2 regions of the Lactococcus muris genome follow, and region 1 is predicted to be linked to the other one. Evidence: predicted binding sites of a transcription regulator. Region 1 holds the regulator's gene; the other holds the start of a gene.
What was found. Region 1 encodes NrdR, which represses ribonucleotide reductase genes. Its sites were predicted from a motif close to ACACNATATATNGTGT; they were not measured.
Positions count from the first base shown of each region.

Region 2: nrdD (anaerobic ribonucleoside-triphosphate reductase) is a predicted target of NrdR. The motif match lies at 2,592-2,607, and genes of this name have one in related genera.

Region 1 is NZ_BAAFQO010000001.1:72,510-79,885, reverse strand. Features, by position in the region: gene ACGHCK_RS00350 (DHH family phosphoesterase) at 1-254, shown strand, start outside; gene rplI (50S ribosomal protein L9) at 251-703, shown strand; gene dnaB (replicative DNA helicase) at 707-2,080, shown strand; gene ACGHCK_RS00335 (Veg family protein) at 2,189-2,452, shown strand; gene ACGHCK_RS00330 (phosphotransferase family protein) at 2,802-3,575, shown strand; gene trmB (tRNA (guanosine(46)-N7)-methyltransferase TrmB) at 3,636-4,289, shown strand; gene nrdR (transcriptional regulator NrdR) at 4,293-4,742, shown strand; gene ACGHCK_RS00315 (DnaD domain protein) at 4,775-5,938, shown strand; gene dnaI (primosomal protein DnaI) at 5,941-6,825, shown strand; gene ACGHCK_RS00305 (NADPH-dependent oxidoreductase) at 6,818-7,376, shown strand, end outside.
Region 2 is NZ_BAAFQO010000009.1:73,942-81,317, reverse strand. Features, by position in the region: gene ACGHCK_RS06760 (APC family permease) at 1-1,117, shown strand, start outside; gene ACGHCK_RS06755 (hypothetical protein) at 1,287-1,481, opposite strand; gene ACGHCK_RS06750 (cysteine hydrolase family protein) at 2,039-2,551, shown strand; gene nrdD (anaerobic ribonucleoside-triphosphate reductase) at 2,713-4,950, shown strand; gene ACGHCK_RS06740 (APC family permease) at 5,258-6,703, shown strand; gene nrdG (anaerobic ribonucleoside-triphosphate reductase activating protein) at 7,011-7,376, shown strand, end outside.

The DNA.
Region 1 (7,376 bases):
CCATAGCTAAAGCAGCGGATACTTTGCTTGATATGGCGGGCGTTCAAGCCGCTTTTGCTATCGCTAACCATCAAAACGGTTATATTTCTATCTCAGCACGTTCGTTCAAAGATTACAATGTCCAGACAATCATGGAAGCTATGGGAGGCGGCGGCCACTTTAATGCAGCTGCTACCCAAATATATGAACGTAATATTGATGAAGTTAAAGAAGATTTAGTAAAGATTATTAAGGAAAGAGAGAAAGAACAATGAAAGTAGTATTTTTAGCAGATGTAAAAGGACAAGGAAAAAAAGGAGAAATCAAAGAGGTACCAACAGGTTATGCCAATAATTTTCTCCTGAAGAGAAAGTTGGCTAAAGTTGCAACAAGTGCTGCTATAGCAGAGCTCCAAGGTAAGACTAAAGCGAAAGAGAAAGAAGAGGCTGAGGAACTCGCTGCTGCTAAAGTGTTGAAAGAACGCCTTGAGCAAGACGGTGTTATGGTTGAAATCAAGATGAAAGTTGGAGCGACAGGTCATACGTTTGGTGCTGTGGATAAGGCTGACATCGCAAAAGCACTTCAAAGTCAACTGGATGTAAAAGTGGATAAACGCAAAATTCAGTTGATCAATAAAATCCAAGCCCTTGGTGTTAAGGATGTTCCTATCAAGCTGCATCGTGATGTCACTGCTACAGTCAAGGTCAAAGTAAGTGAGAGATAAGAAATGCCTGATATTGATATTATCAAAGCTCCACCACAAGATTTAGCCGCCGAACAAGCTGTTCTGGGGGCTATTTTCCTTGATAGTGACCGCTTGATTGAAGTAAAAGAATTTCTATCTGCAGATGATTTTTATAAAAATGCGCATAAGATTATTTTTCGTGCGATGGAGCATCTGTCGGATAATCGTGAAGCTATTGATGTTCTAACGGTTCGTTCCCTTTTAGAAAATCAAAATGATTTGGATACGATTGGTGGAATTTCCTATATCGCTGAGCTTGCAACAGCTACTCCAACCGCTGCTAATGCTGCCTATTATGCAAAAATTGTTGCGGAAAAATCACTTTTACGCCAGCTGATTAATAAATTGACACAGAGTGTGGAGAGAGCCTATAGCCAAGAAGATTCTGCCGAGGACGTTCTGGCGGAAGCTGAAAAATCACTGATTGATGTTCAGCAAGGTCGAAATACATCAAGCTTTCGGCGTATCTCTGATGTCCTGTCAATGAATCTGGATGAGCTGGAGGAGCGGGCCAAACAAAAATCAACTATTACAGGTATTGCAACAGGTTACCCCGCTTTAGATGCGATGACAACGGGCTTGCATGAAGAAGAATTGATTATTCTTGCTGCTCGTCCCGCCGTTGGTAAAACGGCCTTTGCCCTTAATATTGCACAGAATATTGGTACCAAACAGGACAAGACAGTCGCCATCTTCTCATTAGAAATGGGGGCGGAAAGCTTAGTTAACCGGATGTTGGCTGCTGAAGGGACGATTGAATCCCATAATCTGCGCACGGGTCAACTCAACGACGAAGAGTGGAATCAATACTTTATTGCTATGGGAACGCTCTCAAAAGCCAGTATTTACATCGATGATACACCTGGCATTAAAATTACAGAGATTCGTGCACGTTCACGCAAGTTGGCTCAAGAAACCGGAAATTTGGGACTCATAGTGATTGACTATTTGCAGCTAATTTCAGGGACAGGCCGTGAAAACCGTCAACAAGAAGTTTCGGAAATTTCGCGTCAGTTGAAAATTTTGGCAAAAGAGTTAAAAGTTCCTGTCATCGCTTTGAGTCAGCTTTCACGTGGAGTGGAACAGCGTCAGGATAAACGACCTGTTTTATCAGATATTCGTGAATCAGGGTCAATCGAGCAAGATGCTGATATCGTTGCCTTTCTCTATCGGGACGATTATTATGAGCGTGCAGGGGGGGAAGATGACGATGACTTTAATGATATCGCAGAAGTGGACAATAAGGTTGAAGTAATTATCGAAAAAAACCGTTCAGGAAGTCGTGGTACAGTCGAACTGCTCTTCCTAAAGGAATACAATAAATTTGCCAGCATTGATAATCGATATGCAGACTAGCATTTCTAGTAGCATTCATGTTATAATGGATAAGATTTAAAATTTAAAATGGTAGGCTAGGCGAAAAACGCCTGCCTTTGCATTTCTAGAGAAAAATTGGAGAGTAAAATGGATAACCAAAATCAAAGTCAAGAAGTAGGAAAAATCGTCGATATCAGAAAACAAGTTGAAGAACATGTTGGTCAAACCATTGAAATTACATCACAATTTGGACGTAAACGTGAAAATCGTCATAAGGTTAACTTGATCGAGACTTATGCCACACACTTTATTATTGAAAACATCCCAACACGTGGACCGAAAGTAACAGAGTCTTACCAATATGCGGACATTTTGACACAAACTATTTTGATTCACTATCCAAATAAATAATTTGTTTCGCTCATTTATTTATTTGAAAAATTTTCTAAAGCACTGTTGGATGAGTTAAACTCTAGATAGAAGCTCAATGGTCGACTTTGCTTTGCAACATTCAATCACTTCACGTAGCGGCTCACCCTGCAGGGGGATTTTCGAGAAGTTCTCTGGTAGTAAGATTGCCAGTACTTTAGCGCTGTGCAATCCGCAGAATGGTAGACCACTGCTTACAATGTCTTGTGAATACAAGGTCTCCGTAGGAGCTTAAGCAAGCACTAGACATTATTGCAGGTGGTTCTATGACCACTCACTACTAGAAAACTTCTCAAACAAAAAACAAATAAATCCAAAGAAAGGAGTAAACATGACATCTTCAAGTTTATCAATGATACCTGTCAAAGGTGGTTCAGGAAATGCTTTTGTTGGTGAAAGCGACAATAAGCGTGTTTTTATCAAAAAAAACTGCAGCCCCTTTTTGACAAGTGTCTACCTTGAGGGGATTACGCCACAGGTCTTATGGACGAAGCGTACGGCAGAAGGTGACATGTTAGCTGCTCAGCCTTGGATTAACGGTCATACTTTGAAACCGAATGAGATGAATGATTCTCGTATTGGCAAAATCTTGCGTCATCTGCATCAAAGTGAAAAGCTTATCGAAGCCTGTAGAAAGCTAGATAACGAGATTTTGTTTCCTGCAGATCTTTTGGAGCAGGTGCTGAGTAAGAGCTCAATTTTTGAGACGAATGGTTTTTTGGCAAATGTTGTTATTGAGCTGTCTGAAACTCTTCCGGAATTAAAAGCAACAGATATTGCTGTAGTTCATGGTGATGTGAACCACAAGAATTGGTTGGTGGATGACGAAAGTGATAAAGTGTACCTTGTAGATTGGGATACAGTACTTTTGAGCAGTCCTCTTGTCGATATAGCTCACGTCTTGACACATTATATAAAACCAGAAGAGTGGGAAAAATGGTTGCTTGACTCAGGTTATGGTGTGGCAGCAAATATTAAAAGTGAGTTGATATGGTATGGGAAACTTTCGTTTTTGCGTCAAATATCAGAGTATATGGCGAGGGATCAGATTAAGGAAACGGAACAAGAAATATCACGTTTTCAGGATTTTTGTCGCTTGTTTTAAAAATTAGATAATAAAATCAGGAGGCTTGCCTTCTTATTTTTTCAATAAATAGGAGAAAAAATGCGCGTAAGAAATCGTAAAGGTGCTGCGGAGCACTTAGAAAATAACGCACATGTTGTTGTAGAAAACCCAGCAGACTTCAAGGGGCGCTGGGCAGAACGCTTTGGAAATAATCATCCCATTCATATTGAAGTTGGATGTGGCAAAGGGGCTTTTATTACAGGGATGGCTGCGCAACATCCAGACATAAACTACATCGCTATTGATATGCAATTATCTGTGCTGTCATATGCCTTGGACAAAGCTTTAGAAGCCAACCTCCCTAACGTACAGATGATGTTAGTTGATGGCGCGGCTCTAACAGAGTATTTTGAAGATGCGGAGGTGTCACGCGTTTATCTTAACTTCAGTGATCCTTGGCCCAAGAAACGTCATGAAAAACGTCGGTTGACTTATAAGTCTTTCTTAGAAACTTATGAACAAATATTGCCTAAAGAAGGTGAAATCCACTTTAAAACAGATAATCGTGGACTTTTCGAATATTCTTTGGCAAGCATGAGCCAGTATGGTATGATTTTAGAAAAAGTATGGTTGGACTTGCACGCAGATGAAGAATTTGCCGGAGTCAATGTAATGACAGAGTATGAAGCAAAATTCTCAAGTAAGGGGCAGGTGATTTACCGTTTAGAAGCAAAATTCCCAAAGAGAGGTTAAGCTATGAGATGTCCAAAATGTCAATCTGAATCGTCACGAGTAGTGGATTCACGCCAAGCAGATAATATGATTCGTCGTCGTCGTGAATGTGAAAGCTGTGGAAATCGCTTCACAACTTTTGAGCGTATTGAAGAAATGCCGCTTTTGGTCATTAAGCGCGACGATACACGTGAAGTCTTTAACCGTGATAAAATCATCACAGGAGTCGTCCGCAGTGCACGTAAACGTCCAGTAAGCAGTGAAGCTATAGAAAAACTGGTTGATCGTGTTGAACAAAGAGTACGTCAGTTAGAAAAAAATGAAGTACGTACAGAAGTCATTGGCGAATTTGTCATGGAAGAACTGATGAATTTGGATGACATTACTTATGTGCGTTTTGCCAGTGTTTATCGCTCATTTAAAGATGTAAGTGAAATCGAAGATTTACTTAAAAAGATTACCAAAAAAGACTAACGGTTGTAAAAAGAGAAATAAAAGGATGAACTATGAGACCAGGTGATTCATTTTCTATTCTAAATCGAGGAAAAATCAGCTTTGATGCCGATACTTTTTCGCTGCTTTATTTACCAATCATTGGTCGAGATGCATTTGGACTTTATCAACTCTTGCGCGTTTTTTCGACGGGCAAGATTTCTCATTTTTTGGAGTACCTTGATTTTGGTCTCAATCCCTTCATTGACGCGCTAGACAAGCTTTCAGGGATTGGACTGGTTCGGGTTTTTGACCAACAACCTGGCTATTTTTTAGAGCTTAAAAGCCCTTTGAGTTTTGAGGAATTTTTGGCAGACGATTTCTATAAGCAGTTATTAATTTCGCGAATTGGTGAAAATAAAGTTCAAGCGCTTGCTCAGAAAAATGAACCCAATGCGTTGGAAATTACTAAAAAATTCCATGAAGTTTATTCTGTCAAGTTTGAAAGGAGCAGTAAGCTTGCTCAACCAGAAAAATTTGATCTCACTTCCTTTAAGAGCATTATGGAAAGTCAGCATTTGACTTTTTCTAATGAAAATCAAGATATTTTATCGCTCTACAGTCTAGCTGAAAAATTTGACCTAAATTGGTATGAACTGTTTAAAGCCGCAGAACAAACAGCCAATGCAGATAAGACTTTGAACATAGCTCACCTTGCGAGCATGCTGGCTGGAAAGTCTGAGCCCGTGCCGTCCTTGTCTGAATTTCCTAAAGGCTTTCAAGACTTGATTGTTATCAGTAAAGAAGTAACTCCTGCTGATTTCTTAAGTAAGCTGAAACAGCAAACGGGTGGCTTTGCCTCACAGGAAGAAATGAAAATTCTTAATCGTTTGACCAAGCAAAATATAGCAGATCAAGTTCAAAATATTTTGATTCATTATGTGCTCATTCAGCAGGGAAAATCAAGCCTCAACTCAAGTTTTGTGAACACGCTGGCCAATGACTGGCTGCGTCATAAAGTTTATAATGCTGAAGCGGCGGTAAAACGTATCTTGGAGCATCAGCAAAAGGCCGATGAAAGACAAAAGAACAATAAAAGTCATAAAAATCAGGGAAAATTGGTGAAAAAAGCACCGGAATGGTCGAACGCCAGCTATGTAAATACGACCAGTGCGGAAGATATTGCAAAATTTGAGCAATATAAGGCTTCACGTCGCAAGGACAGAGAGGAGAAGTGAACATGGAATCAATCGGAGAACTTTTGAGTAAGCGCCCAGATGTACGTGGGAATTTCGATAAACTTGTGTCTGAAGTCATGAAAAATGAGCAGGTTCAAGCTTTTATTTCAGAAAATCAAATGACTGAAGATGAAGTACAGCGTAGCTATTCTAAGTTTTATGAATTTGTCAAAGAGCGAAAAAAATTCGAAAAACATGAGAAGATGGCGGCCGATGGCTATGAACCTGTCTTGATTATGAATCACGGTTATGCAGATGTTTCTTATCAGACGACAGCAGAGCTTGCCCGTCGTCAAGAAGCAAGCAATCAACTCCGCCGTGTTCAGATCATCGGCTTGCCTAGAGAGATGAAGCAGATCGATTTTTATGCGGATGTATTGACCGACAATCAAAATCAGTTTGATCTTTTCCGCAAGGTAGAAAACTTCATCGACAATTATCCAAAAGAAAAGGGCCTCTACATTTATGGAGATTTTGGTGTTGGAAAATCTTACCTCATGGCTGCCATGGCGAATGAGTTAGCCAAAAAAGGTATTTCAACTACTCTGCTGCATTATCCGACCTTTATTTCTGACCTAGACTTTGATAATGCCAAGTACTGGGTGAATGAAATCAAAAAAGTAGAAGTCTTGGTCTTGGATGACATCGGAGCTGAACTGAATAATGCTTGGGTGCGTGACAGTATCTTACAGGTTATATTACAGCACCGAATGCAAGAAAACTTACCAACATTTTTCACATCAAACTTAAATATGACAGAACTTGAGCTACATTTGGCTGAAACAAAAAAAGCAGATGAGATATGGCCGGCCAAACGTGTGATGGAACGTGTAAAATATTTGGCAAATGAAGTTCGTTTAGAAGGAGCAAATCGACGTCATGAATGAAACAATTAATCTGATGATGCAACACAGTTCTGTCCGTAATTTTACAGAAGAAAAAATTCCTGAACAAATATTAAAAACAATTATTGATGCAGGACGTGCAGCGCCAAACTGGAAAAATTTTCAGTCTTACTCTATTGTTGTTGTGCAATCTCAAGAGCAAAAAGAAGCTATCTTCGCGCAGCAACCGCAAAAAGCAATTAAGAACTGTGCCGCTTTTTTGGTTTTTGTAGGTGATCTTCATCGTGCCAAAACAGCTGTAGAAATGAATGGCGGAACGTTCCAACCAGAAGGTGTAGAGTCTCTTCTTATCACGTCAGTTGATGCTGCCGTGGCGGGACAAAACACCTTACTTGCTGCACAATCGCTTGGCTATGGTGGTGTCATGGTTGGTCTGATTCGAGAGCAGTCCAGTGAGATTTCTGAACTTTTGAATCTTCCAGACTATACCTATCCGATTTTTGCTATTGCCTTGGGGAAACCAGCACGTGTAAACGCAGTCAAGCCTCGCTTGCCTTATGATGCTCTTGTTTTCCCAGAAAAATATATTGAGC
Region 2 (7,376 bases), on a different contig from region 1:
CCAACGTGGTTTTGGTAAACGCTGGTCCTTTCTCTTAGGCTGGGCACAATCAATCATATACTTCCCCGCAAATATTGCAGCGCTTGCTGTCGTGTTTGGAACACAATTTTTGAATTTGTTTGGAATGAACGTGAGTGCGGCCAATACAGCTATTGTTGGTGTTATTGCAGCTGTTTCAGTTACCTTGATTAACTTTATCAGTTCAAAAGCTGGTGGTGCTTTACAATCAGTAACAACCGTAATTAAGCTTATCCCAATCGCCTTGATTGTTATCGTTGGCTTACTTCGTCCCGGTGGGGTTGAGTTTCAGCTTCTGCCAATCCAAGCAGGGCAAAACTTGTCGTTGGCTTCAGCTATTGGTTCAGGTTTGCTGGCTACAATGTTTGCCTATGATGGTTGGATTTATGCAGGAAATATCGCTGGAGAAATGAAAAATCCAGCGAAACATTTGCCACGTGCGATTATCCTCGGGATTGTTGCTATCATGTTTGTCTATATCTTTGTTAACGCGGCCTACATCCGTACTTTAGGTATCCCAACATTGATGGAAAATAATCCTAATCTTCCTGCTATGGTAGCCGATAAGATATTTGGGGGCATGGGAGGTAAACTTGTTACCATTGGTATCTTGATATCTGTTTATGGAACAATCAACGGCTATTCTATGACAGGTATGCGTGCTTCTTATGCCTTGGCGACAGAAAAGTCTTTCCCATTTTGGAAAACTTTCCAAAAACTTTCAACAAGTGGTGTTCCAGTAAATTCAGGTATACTTCAAGTTGCTATTGCTGCAATCATGTTGGTTGTGACTATGTTCTCAAGCGATGCCTTTGATTTCCTTACAAATATGTTGATATTTGTAATTTGGATTTTCTATACTATGGTCTTTATTACGGTATTTATCTTGCGTAAGAAAGAGCCAGAACTGGCACGACCATACAAGGTGCCACTCTATCCGATTATCCCAATTATTGCAATCGGCGGTGGTGTCTTCATCTTGTTCATGACTTTGATCAGCTCAGACTATATGAGTAATCAAATTCCAGCCTTAGTTGGTGTCATCTTTACATTAATTGGTCTTCCTATTTATAGCCATTTAGATAAGAAATACCATTGATAAAATGGGAAAAACGCTCAAAGTTTGCACAGGAGTGCTATAACTGAGCGTTTTTTGTGTGGGATTAGTAAAGTCATTGGCTAAGGCGGAAGCAAAATGATTGAGCATAATTTGAGATATGACAAGGCATCTAGCAAGTCAAGCTCTCCTATCTGCCAATCATACTAGACTAAAGCTCCTCTTTTTTTGGTTTCGTACTATAAATAATTGATACGGCTAAACTTGAGCGAGTATGCTGAAACTGCTGTTCTAAAACGTAGTAACCGTCATCCGCCAGTTCTTTTAGAAAAGCATTTACTTTTTTATCGAATACAGATGAGCTGTTTTCAGAAACGATATTTTCCATTATTGTTTTGCATTTCATAACGAACCTCCTACTTGTTTTTTTATCCCTAGTACACCTCTATGTTTCACGCTTTTAATAAGCATGGCATATAGAGTTTTTCTAAAAGCGAGATGCCACAGTTGAGAGTTTTAAGGAGAAGGGATATGCCTATAACCGTTTATCGTGAGTCATACACGTTTCTTATCCAAAGCTTATTTACGGAAAAAGGGCTGCTGGTTTATTCCTTACTTCTAAGGCACCCTCCTCCTATTCCTATACAAGCTCTTTTATCCCAGCAGTGGTTGTACGTTTGCAGCCCCTTTATATTAATAATTATATAATATTTTTACAGATAAATGAATACGAAAACTTCATTTTTGGATAGAGAGCTTATACAAGTCAAAACAGGGGAGAACGGTCATTTTCGGTAGAACAGATACGGCTGTAATAGCTTTGATGAAACATGTTAGTTTCCTTGGAGCAATTGGGGATTACAATCTTTATCTAGTACAAAAGCTGAGAACTGAGTGCTCCTTAATTCATTTTCTATCTATGAAGCAGTTGACCTTATTGAGGCGGTATGTTACACTTTGCATATGAAAAAACTACTGGTACTGATTGACTTTCAAAATGACTTTATAGATGGCTCTTTGGGAACAGCTGAAGCACAAACTATTGTTCCGAGAGTGGTTGAGAAGCTTAATACTTATAAAGAGAGTGAACGCTTGGCGACACAAGACACACACTTTGAAGACTACTTAACAACGCAAGAAGGAAAGAATCTGCCCGTGCTTCATTGTCAAAAAGGAACAAAGGGTTGGGAAATTCGAAAAGAAGCTCAGGTAGGCTTTAAACGGGTCTTTGAAAAAAATATTTTCGGTTCAATACAGCTTGCAGAATACATTAGGGATGAGAGGGTTGAACAGGTAGAACTCATTGGTATCTGTACGGATATCTGTGTGATTTCAAATGCAATGCTGATTAAATCTTTTGCACCTGAAGTGAAAATTATTGTAGATGCCTCTTGTTGTGCTGGGGTCACGCCTGAAAGTCACGGTGCAGCGCTGGAAACAATGAAATCTTGCCAAATTCATATTATCAATGAATAAAGAAGAGCACATGGATCAGCTCTTTTTATTTTTCCTTGTAACACTATATATAGTGTGCTTTCTTTTATTTTCATGAAAATAGATACTATATATAGTGGAAAAAGCAAAAGTTATTTGATAGAATAGAAGGCAAGGAATTAAAAAAATAGGAGAGCAAATCAATGAAGGTGGTTGAAGAAAGCCTGGTAGAGGTTCAAGAAATTAGCGTTATAAAACGTGATGGACGTTCTGTAAAGTTCGACAGCAGCAAAATTTTTGATGCTTTAAAAAAGGCTGGTGATGAGGTGATACCACCAGTTTCGGAGACACGTATCGCTGAAATCTGTGATCGTGTGGTTCACGAAATTTTTACACGTTTCACGGACAATGTAAAGATTTATGAAATTCAGAGTATCGTTGAGCATATCTTGATGGAACTCGGGGAAACAAAATGGGCAGAGGTTTATACGACATATCGTACACAGCGCGATCTTGAAAGAAGTAAAGCCACAGATATTAACTTTACTATCGAAAAGCTTATCAACAAAGATCACACAGTTGTTAACGAGAATGCCAACAAGGACAGTGATGTTTTTAATACACAACGTGACCTGACAGCAGGAGCAGTTTCTAAAGCAATTGGCTTGAAGATGCTTCCTCCTCATGTGGCTAATGCCCATCAAAAAGGAGAAATTCACTACCATGATTTGGATTACTCTCCTTTTACAACCATGTCAAATTGCTGTTTGATTAACTTTAAAAATATGTTTGAAAATGGCTTTAAACTAGGGAATGCACAGGTGGATTCACCTAAATCTATTCAAACAGCGACAGCTCAAGCTTCACAAATTATCGCAAACGTAGCGAGTTCGCAATATGGTGGTTGTTCATTTGACCGTGCTGATGAAATTTTGGCACCTTATGCAAAATTGAACTATGCGAAGCATTTAAAAGATGCGGAAGAGTGGATTGAGCAGCCTGAAAAACGTGAAGCATATGCTAAAGCAAAGACCAAAAAAGACATCTATGATGCTATGCAGTCTTTGGAATATGAAATCAACACGCTTTTCACTTCGAATGGGCAAACGCCGTTTGTCACAGTTGGATTTGGTTTGGGAGAAGACTGGTATGCACGTGAAATTCAAAAAGCAATTTTGAAAGTACGTATCGGTGGTTTAGGTAAGGAACACCGTACAGCAATCTTCCCTAAGTTAATCTTTACACTCAAACGTGGGCTCAACCTTGAGGTGGGAACCCCGAACTATGATATTAAGAACTTAGCGCTGGAATGCGCGACAAAGCGGATGTATCCAGATATCTTATCTTATGATAAGATTGTTGAACTGACAGGCTCATTTAAAGCCAGCATGGGTTGCCGTAGTTTCCTTCATGGCTGGAAAGATGAAAATGGCAGGGATGTTACAGCTGGACGTAGCAATCTCGGTGTTGTTACGGTTAATCTCCCGCGTATTGCTCTGGAAGCAGCAGGCGATAAAGAAAAGTTCTGGGAAATCTTTGATGAACGCATTGCGATTGCTAAAGATGCTTTGGTCTTCCGTGTCAACCGGGCAAAGGAAGCTCAACCCAAAAATGCGCCTATCCTCTTTATGAATGGAGCTTTGGGCCGCTTGAATGCGGAAGACTCAGTAGACGAACTTTATAAAAATGATCGGGCAACTGTTTCTCTTGGCTATATCGGGCTTTATGAAGTTGCGACAAGTTTTTATGGACCAACCTGGGAAAACAATAAGGAAGCAAAAGACTTTACTCTTGAAATAGTGAAAAGCATGAATCAAGAGTGTAAAGACTGGAGTAAAGAAACGGGTTATCATTTCTCAGTGTATTCTACACCAAGTGAAAGTCTGACAGACCGTTTCTGCCGTATGGACAAAGAAAAATTTGGCTCAGTGGCTGACATTACTGACAAAGATTACTATACCAACAGTTTCCACTATGATGTACGTAAAAATCCAACACCATTTGAAAAATTGGAGTTTGAAAAAGATTACCCCGTTTATGCAAATGGCGGATTTATCCATTATGCTGAATATCCAATGATTCAACAAAATCCTCGTGCGCTTGAAGCTGTTTGGGACTTTGCTTATGACCGTATCGGCTATCTGGGAACAAATGCACCTATCGACCACTGCTATGAATGTGGTTTCGAAGGTGATTTCACAGCGACAGAGCGAGGTTTTAAATGTCCACAATGTGGAAATACAAATCCTCAAACTTGCGATGTTGTGAAACGTACCTGTGGCTATCTTGGAAATCCTCAAGCAAGACCAATGGTTCATGGGCGTCATAAAGAAATATCATCGCGAGTGAAGCACATGAATGGTTCAGTAGGTGTTCTCCGAGATGGGGAGAGTATTGATAGTGAAGAAGTGGATCATGTTAAAAGTAAATTTGTGAAATAAAGGCTAGAAAATAGACGAGATTTTAAAACATAAAAAATGTTCAACTGGGTTCCAAAGAGTCCTGCAGTTGAACGTTTTTTTATTTTGGCATTTTGTGTTAGAATCAGTCAATTTTCTACATTTTTTCCAGTTTCTTTCATATCAGAGTATAGGAAGGGAGTGGGGGTTAGGTTGTTAGGGAATTTTTAGATATGAAATTGACAGTACTTAAGTTTTGTTCTATAATCTTAGTGTAACCGCTTTTTTAATTAAATATCTGAAAAATACTCTGTCTTGTCCGCAGAGTGAAAAAAATTTAAGGAGTCATATGGACACTAAAAAAATCAGATGGTTTACCGTCGCATTTATTGCCTTCAACATGGTTTGGGGGATGGGAAATGTGGTTAATAACTTTGCCCAGCAAGGGATTACTGTTGTGACCTCATGGATTTTGATTCTGGCGCTTTATTTTGTCCCTTACGCACTTATTGTTGGTCAGCTAGGGTCAACTTTTAAAGACAGTAAAGGAGGAGTGAGTTCATGGGTTGAGCGAACTTCCACAAAACGTTTGGCTTATTATGCAGCATGGACGTATTGGGTAGTGCATATTCCTTACTTGGCACAAAAACCTCAAGCTATTTTAATTGCCTTTGGCTGGATTGGTCGAGGAGATGGTCAACTGGTAAGTTTGATGTCAGTTCCGCTTGTGGCTGTCCTTTCCCTGCTTATTTTCTTACTTTTCCTCTGGCTTGCAACCAAAGGGTTAAACACGCTTAAAGTCATTGGGGGTCTTGCCGGAACAGCAATGTTTGTCATGAGTTTACTCTTTATTGTTATGGCAGTTAGTGTCCCATTTATCTCGAAAAACTTTGCTATTGCGACACCAGATATGGGGAATATCAGTACTTATATTCCTAAGTTTGACTTTAGCTACTTTACGACAATCTCAATGCTGGTTTTTGCAGTTGGTGGTGCAGAAAAGATATCACCCTATGTTAACCAAATGAAGAGTCCAGCGCGCGAGTTTCCAAAAGCGATGATTATATTGGCTGCTATGGTAGGAGTCTGTGCTATTCTTGGTTCAATAGCGATGGGGATGCTCTTTACAAGTGGAAATCTTCCAGAGGACTTGATGGCAAATGGAGCCTATGCCGCCTTCCAGATGCTGGGAGAACACTACGGCATTGGCAATAGTTTAATGTATGTTTATGCCCTTACGCAAGGTATCGGTCAAATTGCTGCACTTGCTTTTTCAATTGATGCGCCATTGCGTATCTTGCTTGCGGATGCGGACCCACAATTTGTTCCAGCTTGGTTGCGTAAAACAACTGCTAAAGGAACGTTGATTAATGGTTTCGTATTGACAGGGATTTTGGTGAGTATCGTTATTTTAATGCCACTGCTTGGAATTGGAAACATGAACGAACTGGTCAAATGGCTGACAAACCTAAACTCTGTCGTGATGCCGATGCGCTATATGTGGGTATTCTTCGCCTTCATCATGCTTAACCGTGCGATGAAACACTTTACTTCTGAATACAAATTTATTAAGCAAAAACGTTTGGCAATGTTGGCAGGCGTTTGGTGTTTCTTGTTTACTTTGCTAGCATGTGTCCTTGGGATGGTACCAAAAGTTGATTTCGCTGCAAATCCATCTGCATGGTGGTTTCAATTGACTTCAAATATCCTGACTCCTGTCGTTTTAATTCTTCTGGGTATGCTTCTTCCGTTTATTGCACGCCGTGAGCAAAGAAAATCAAATGATTTAGTCTAAAAAGTAGTATAATATAATGAGTAGTTTCGTGAGAATTGCTCGTTTTTTAATGTGCTGCTATCATTGTGGCTAAAGCCACTAATGATAGACGCCAATCCCGATAGGGCCTTGTCTGAGCCCCTTATTAGCTGGGAATCAAAAAAATGTCGTTTTTGATTTCTAGCGTCATATGCTGCTATTATTGCCCCTAAAGGTACTAATGACGGGCGGTAATTCCCAGGAGAATTGTCTGAGTGTCCTCCTCCTCATTGTGATTGGGGAATGAATTGATAAATTTCAGATAAAATAGAGATAGGAGTAAAGACCGATGAATAATCCAAAACCACAAGAGTGGCTTGCTTCAGATTTGGAACAAGGCTATGTTTCAGATTACAAGCCTTTCAATTTTGTAGATGGTGAAGGTGTGCGTTGCTCGCTTTACTTATCCGGCTGTAAATTCCACTGTGAAGGATGCTACAACCAAGCGACATGGAACTTCCGTTATGGGAGTCCATATACAAAAGAATTGGAAGAAAGAATCATGTCAGACCTGAGTCAGTCTTATGTTCAAGGCTTGACCTTGCTTGGTGGAGAGCCATTCCTTAATACGGGTGTGGCATTACCGCTCGTCAAGCGTATACGTGCAGAGCTTCCTGAAAAGGATATCTGGTCTTGGACAGGCTATACTTGGGAA